3 regions of the Pseudomonas soli genome follow, and region 1 is predicted to be linked to each of the others. Evidence: predicted binding sites of a transcription regulator. Region 1 holds the regulator's gene; each other region holds the start of a gene.

Region 1 (2,190 bases):
TCACGAGGGAACGGCCGGGGGTCAGGATGGTTTCAAGTCGGATCATGGATGAGGGGGATCAGCGGGCGGCTGCGCCTTGCAGCAGGCTTTGCTGTTTTTCCTTGTGCTTTTTCAGTTGACGGTCGAGCTTGTCGGCCAGGGCATCGATGGCTGCATACATGTCTTGGTGTTCGGCGTTTGCCACCACCTCACCGCCGGGAATCTGGAGCGTGGCTTCGATCTTCTGCTGGAGCTTCTCGACTTTCATGATCACCGTCACGTTGGTGATCTTGTCGAAATGACCCTCCACCCGGGCGAGCTTCTCGAGCACGTAATCGCGCAGTGGTTGGGTGACTTCTACATGCTGTCCACTGATGTTGACTTGCATACAGCTTCTCCTTTGTTGCCCGTGCATAAAGAGGCAGGTGTTGCACCTGCCACTGAAACGCTGTGGCACATCCGGGGGCTACATCAGCCGCTTACGCTCGCTCGAGGGTGCGATCCCCAACGACTCGCGATACTTGGCGACGGTGCGACGGGCTACCTGGATGCCTTGTGCCTCCAGTAAACCAGCGATCTTGCTGTCACTCAATGGCTTTTTCTGATTTTCCGCAGCCACCAGTTTCTTGATGATCGCGCGGATAGCCGTAGACGAGCATTCGCCGCCTTCGGCGGTGCTCACGTGGCTCGAGAAAAAGTATTTCAGTTCGTAGATGCCGCGTGGGGTGTGCATGTATTTCTGGGTGGTTACCCGGGAAATTGTCGATTCATGCATGCCTACCGCTTCGGCGATGTCATGCAGGACCAGCGGTTTCATCGCCTCGTCGCCATGGTCGAGGAAGCCACGCTGGTGTTCGACGATCTGCGTCGCCACTTTCATCAGCGTCTCGTTGCGGCTCTGCAGGCTCTTGATGAACCAGCGCGCTTCCTGCAACTGATTGCGCATGAACGTGTTGTCGGCGCTGGTGTCGGCACGACGGACGAAGCCGGCGTACTGCGGATTGACGCGCAGCTTCGGCACTGCCTCCTGGTTGAGCTCGACCAGCCAGCGCTCGCTGTCCTTGCGCACGATGACGTCGGGCACGACGTACTCGGGTTCACTGGACTCGATCTGCGAGCCTGGGCGCGGGTTGAGGCTCTGCACCAGTTCGATGATCTGGCGCAGCTCGTCTTCCTTGAGCTTCATGCGGCGCATCAGCTGGCTGTAGTCACGGCTGCCGAGCAGGTCGATGAAGTCGGTGACCAGGCGCTGTGCCTCGCTCATCCAGGGTGTCGAGGCCGGCAGCTGGCGCAGTTGCAGCAGCAGGCATTCGCCGAGGGTGCGGGCGCCAATGCCGGCAGGCTCGAACTGCTGGATACGGTGCAGTACTGCCTCGACCTCGTCCAGCTCGATGTCCAGCTCCGGGTCAAAACCGGCGCAGATTTCTTCGAGGGTGTCTTCCAGGTAGCCCTGGGCGTTGATGCTGTCGATCAGGGTGACGGCGATCAGGCGGTCGGTGTCGGACATCGGCGCCAGGTTGAGCTGCCACAGCAGGTGGCTTTGCAGGCTCTCGCCCACCGATGTGCGAGTGGTGAAGTCCCATTCGTCATCATCGTTGCTTGGCAGGCTGCTGGCGCTGGTCTGGTAGATGTCTTCCCAGGCGGTGTCGACCGGCAATTCGTTGGGGATCCGCTCGGCCCACTCGCCGTCCTCGAGGTTTTCCGTGTTGCTGCTGGAGGTTTCCTGGAAACTGTTGTCCTGGGCTTCGGCGACCTGCTTGTTCTCGGCGTTGTCCGCCATCGGGTCGCTGTTGTCGAAGTCCTCGCCGTCTTCCTGACGTTCGAGCATCGGGTTGGACTCCAGCGCTTCCTGGATTTCCTGCTGGAGGTCCAGGGTGGAGAGCTGAAGCAGGCGGATGGCCTGTTGCAACTGAGGTGTCATCGTCAGTTGCTGGCCCATTTTTAGGACGAGCGATGGTTTCATGGCTGGGGCTTAATACCTTGTTGCCGGCGCGCATGCGCCATCCACTACACGTAGGGCGCTTGGGCGCCGACTTTAAGCAAGTTATATGCCTGAAATTGCAGCGTTTGCCTAGAGCACTTTAACAACTTAAGCCCCGATCAGGCGCATTCGCCAGTGCTCCGGGCAGGCCTGCGGTCAGAGTCGGAACTCGTGCCCCAGGTAAACTTCCTTGACCAGCTGGTTGGCCAGGATGGTCTCGGCATCGCCTT
Region 2 (2,190 bases), 2.9 Mb from region 1:
TTTATGCACCGTATTTTCCCGCCAAATCTTCTATACAGCGTGGGAGCGGCTCATTTCATGGTTTCGGCATCGCCGCAATCGCATCCACCGCTTCACGAATCAACGCCGGGCCTTTGTAGATGAAGCCCGAATAGATCTGCACCAGGCTAGCCCCAGCGGCGATCTTCTCAGCCGCGTGGCGCCCCTCGGTAATACCGCCAGCGGCGATGATCGGCAGCTTGCCGCCCAGTTCGCCCGCCAGCACCTTCACCGTGTGCGTGCTCTTTTGCAGTACCGGGGCGCCCGACAGGCCGCCCGCCTCGCCACCGAACGGCAGCCCTTCGACACCTTCGCGGCCCAGGGTGGTGTTGGTGGCGATCACCGCATCCATGCCCGACTCGCGCAGCGCCGCGGCAACCAGCGCGGTCTCTTCGTCGCTCATGTCCGGTGCGATCTTGATCGCCACCGGCACGCGCTTGCCGTTGGCCGTGGCCAGCTGTTCACGTCGTTCGGCCAGGGCATCGAGCAGTTGCTTGAGCGAGTCGCCGAACTGCAGCGAACGCAGGCCCGGGGTATTCGGCGAGCTGACGTTGACGGTGATGTAGCTGGCGTCGTTGTAGACCTTTTCCAGGCAGATCAGGTAGTCGTCCTGGGCCCGCTCGACCGGAGTGTCGAAGTTCTTGCCGATGTTGATGCCCAGTACCCCGGTGTATTTCGAGGCGCGCACACGTGCCAGCAAGTGGTCAACACCCAGGTTGTTGAAGCCCATGCGGTTGATGATGGCCGTGGCTTCAGGCAGGCGGAACAGCCGTGGCTTGGGGTTGCCCGGCTGCGGGCGCGGCGTCACGGTGCCGATCTCGACGAAACCGAAACCCAGCTGGGCGAAACCGTCGATGGCTGCGCCGTTCTTGTCCAGGCCTGCGGCCAGGCCGACCGGGTTGGCGAAGTTCAAGCCCATCACCGTCACCGGCAACGCCGCCGGCTGCTTGCACAGCAGACCGTTGAGCCCGAGGCGGCCACCGGCGCCGATCAGGTCCAGCGAGAGGTCGTGGGAGGTTTCCGGGGAGAGCTTGAACAGCAGCTGGCGGGCCAGGGTATACATGGGCGGGCGGACTCGCGGTGTGTGAGGGGGCGATTATAGCCAGCGCGCCGCCAGGGCGACAGGCCCATGGCACATGGGTTGCTATGTCAGTTGCAGGCAGCCCATTGCGAACGCTCGAGGAACTCCGTGAACACAGCCCTCCCGACAACGCCCCTGGCCTGGGTCAACGGCAGCGACGCGCCGGAAAAACCCAGCCTGGACATCGGTTTCATGGCCCTCACCGACTCCGCCTCGGTAGTGGTCGCCGCCACCCAGGGTTTCGCCCAGCCATTTGGCCTGACTCTCAACCTGCGCCGCCAGGCCTCCTGGGCCGGACTGCGCGACAAGCTGGTCAGCGGCGAGCTCGACGCCGCCCACTGCCTCTATGGCCTGGTGTACGCGGTGCACCTCGGTATCGGCGGCGTGCCCGCCAGCCCCCTGGCCGTGCTTATGGGCCTGAACCAGAACGCCCAGGCCATCAACCTCTCTCCCGCACTGCAGCGCAAGGGCGTGACCAACCCCGAGGCACTGGCGCGGCTGGTGCACCAGCAAGGCGCACGGCTGACCTTCGCCCAGACCTTTCCCACCGGCACCCATGCCCTGTGGCTGTACTACTGGCTGGCCAGCCAGGGTATCCACCCATTGCGTGACGTCAGCAGCGTCGTGGTGCCCCCGGCACAGATGGCCGCCCACCTGCAGGCCGGGCGTATCGACGGCTTCTGCGTCGGCGAACCCTGGTCGGCGGAAGCGCTCGCCAAGGGCCAGGGCTTCACCCTGGCCACCAGCCAGTCGATCTGGCCCGATCACCCCGAAAAGGTCCTGGCCTGCGCGCGCGGTTTCGTCGAGCAGTACCCCAACAGCGCCCGCGCGCTTATCCAGTCGGTACTCGCCGCCGCGCGTTTCATCGAGCAGAGCCAGGAAAACCGCCGCAGTACCGCGCAACTGCTCAGCGGCAGCGCCTACCTTGACACCCCCGTCGACAGCATCGAGCCGCGCCTGCTCGGCGACTACCAGGATGGCCTCGGCCATCGCTGGCACGACCCCCATGGCCTGCGCCTGTTCGACCAGGGCCGGGCCAACCTGCCCTACCTGTCCGACGGCATGTGGTTCATGACCCAGTTCCGCCGCTG
Region 3 (2,190 bases), 240 kb from region 1:
GCAGATGGTCGCGCTGTCGGGCAAGGCATCGGCGCCTAGCGCCGGTGCGCCGCTGCCCTGGGGCAGAATCAGCGCGGCCGGGTCGGCCGGTAGCTTGATGCCGTTCTGGGCGTATTGCAGCAGGGTGTCGTAGTAGCTGTTGTCACCCACCAGTACCGCGCCAAGCACACGCTTGCCGTTGGCATCGACCACCAGGCGCCGGTATGAGGCGCTGGCCTCGTCGATGAAGCGGTAGCTGCGCGCGCCCGGCGTGACGCCCTGGGCATCGCCGATGGAGCCGACGTCCACACCCAGCAGCTTGAGCTTGGTCGACATGTCGGCGCCGCTGAATTCGCCCGCCGACTCGCCCATCACCAGGGCAGCCAGGTTACGCGCCATGGCGTATCCCGGAGCGACCAGGCCGAACACACTGCCGTTCCACGAAGCGCATTCGCCAATGGCGAAGATGCGTGGGTCGCTGGAGCGGCACTGACTGTCGATCACCACGCCGCCGCGAGGGGCGATCTCCAGGCCGCAGGCGCGGCCCAGGGCATCCTGCGGGCGAATGCCGGCGGAAAACACGATCAGGTCGGTTTCCAGGTGTTCGCCGCCATCGAAGTTCATGCGGTAGCGGTAGTGTTCGCCAGCGCTGATCGACTGGGTGGCGCGGGCCAGGTGCACGCCCACGCCCAGCGCCTCGATGCGCGCCTTGAGCGCCGCGCCGCCCTCGCCATCCAGTTGGACCGGCATCAGGCGCGGTGCGAACTCCACCACATGCGCTTGCAGGCCTAGCGACTTGAGGGCGTTGGCGGCTTCGAGGCCGAGCAGGCCGCCGCCGACCACCACCCCACGGCGGGCGCTGCCGGCGGCGGCTCGGATCGCATCGAGGTCTTCAAGGGTGCGATAGACCAGGCGCGCATTGCCGCTGGACCCTTCGATGGGCGGCACGAACGGGTAGGAACCGGTGGCCAGGATCAACTGGTCGTAGCCGAGGCGGCCTTCGGCGGTGATCACTTCCTGGCGTTCGCGATCGATGTCCAGTACCGCCTCGCCCAGGTGCAGGTGCACGCCGTTACTCGCATAGTAGTCGCGGTCGCACAGGGCCAGGGTTTCGGCGCAACTGCCGGTGAAATATTCCGAGAGGTGCACCCGGTCATAGGCGCGCTGACGCTCCTCGGCGAATACGTGCAGTTCGAAGCGCGCCAAGGCGCCGCGCTCGATCAGTTGCTCGACGCAGTGATGGCCGACCATGCCGTTGCCGACGATGACCAGTCGCGCTCGTTGTGCTTCGTTCGCTGTTGCCTGCATAGCCGATCCTCGATCACGGAAAAACGAAAAAGGCGCCTGGAGCCGAAGCTCCAGGCGCCTTTGCCTGTACTCATCAGTGTGAGGCCCCTGTCGACCGCCGTTGGTCGTTGGGGCTGTTGTGCATCGGTTGAAGCAGGGAATGTGCCAGGCTCCCGGTCATCGCGGGGCAAGCCCGCTCCCAAGAGGGTTGCAGCGTGCCACGAGACCTTTGGGCATGAGTTGGCCATGTGATGCGGTCGCACAAACAGGGTGCAGCCTCACCACCGTGGTGCATCAATACACATCTCGCCGGTAGCGCTTGTCCCGCGCCAACCCCTCGACGTACGCCGCTGCCATGGTCTTGTCCAGGCCACCATGTTCCGCCACGAGCTGGCGCAAGGCCGCGTCCACGTCCCGGGCCATAAACCGGGCATCGCCACAGACATACACATGCGCGCCGTCCTGCAACCAGCGCCACAGCTCGGCGCCGTGCTCCAGCAGGCGGTGCTGCACATAGACCTTTTGCGGCTGGTCACGCGAGAACGCGGTGCTCAGACGCACATGCCCGCTGGCCTCCCAGGCCTGCATTTGTTCGCGGTAATAGAAGTCGCAGGCGGCATGCTGCTCACCGAAGAACAGCCAGTTGCGCCCCTTGGCCCCACGTACCTCGCGCTCTTCAAGGAAGGCGCGGAAGGGGGCGATACCGGTACCAGGGCCGATCATGACGATGGGCACCCCGTCGTCCTCGGGCAGGCGGAAGTGCTTCGATGGCTGGGCAAATATCCCCACCTCCAGCGCCGCTGCCCGGTCCGCGAGGAAGCTCGAACAGACGCCCTTGCGCTCGCCATGGCGCACGATGGACACGGTCAGGTGCACCTGGCCGGGATGAGCCCGGGGGCTGGAGCTGATCGAGTACAGGCGCGG

What was found. Region 1 encodes sigma-54, which starts transcription at its own class of promoters, with help from an activator protein. Its sites were predicted from a motif close to ANTGGCATNNANNTTGCTNT; they were not measured.
Region 2: a site for sigma-54 is predicted at 1,147-1,166, ahead of LU688_RS19165 (CmpA/NrtA family ABC transporter substrate-binding protein). Genes of this name have one in related genera too.
Region 3: a site for sigma-54 is predicted at 1,417-1,436, ahead of nirB (nitrite reductase large subunit NirB). Genes of this name have one in related genera too.

The regions. Positions count from the first base shown of each region.
Region 1 covers NZ_CP128543.1:1,072,399-1,074,588, forward strand. Annotated here, with positions in the region: gene ptsN (PTS IIA-like nitrogen regulatory protein PtsN) at 1-46, opposite strand, end outside; gene hpf (ribosome hibernation-promoting factor, HPF/YfiA family) at 59-367, opposite strand; gene LU688_RS04840 (RNA polymerase factor sigma-54) at 446-1,942, opposite strand; gene lptB (LPS export ABC transporter ATP-binding protein) at 2,117-2,190, opposite strand, start outside.
Region 2 covers NZ_CP128543.1:4,142,387-4,144,576, forward strand. Annotated here, with positions in the region: gene LU688_RS19160 (quinone-dependent dihydroorotate dehydrogenase) at 56-1,081, opposite strand; gene LU688_RS19165 (CmpA/NrtA family ABC transporter substrate-binding protein) at 1,208-2,190, shown strand, end outside.
Region 3 covers NZ_CP128543.1:1,315,269-1,317,458, forward strand. Annotated here, with positions in the region: gene nirB (nitrite reductase large subunit NirB) at 1-1,287, opposite strand, end outside; gene LU688_RS06015 (bifunctional nitrate reductase/sulfite reductase flavoprotein subunit alpha) at 1,561-2,190, opposite strand, start outside.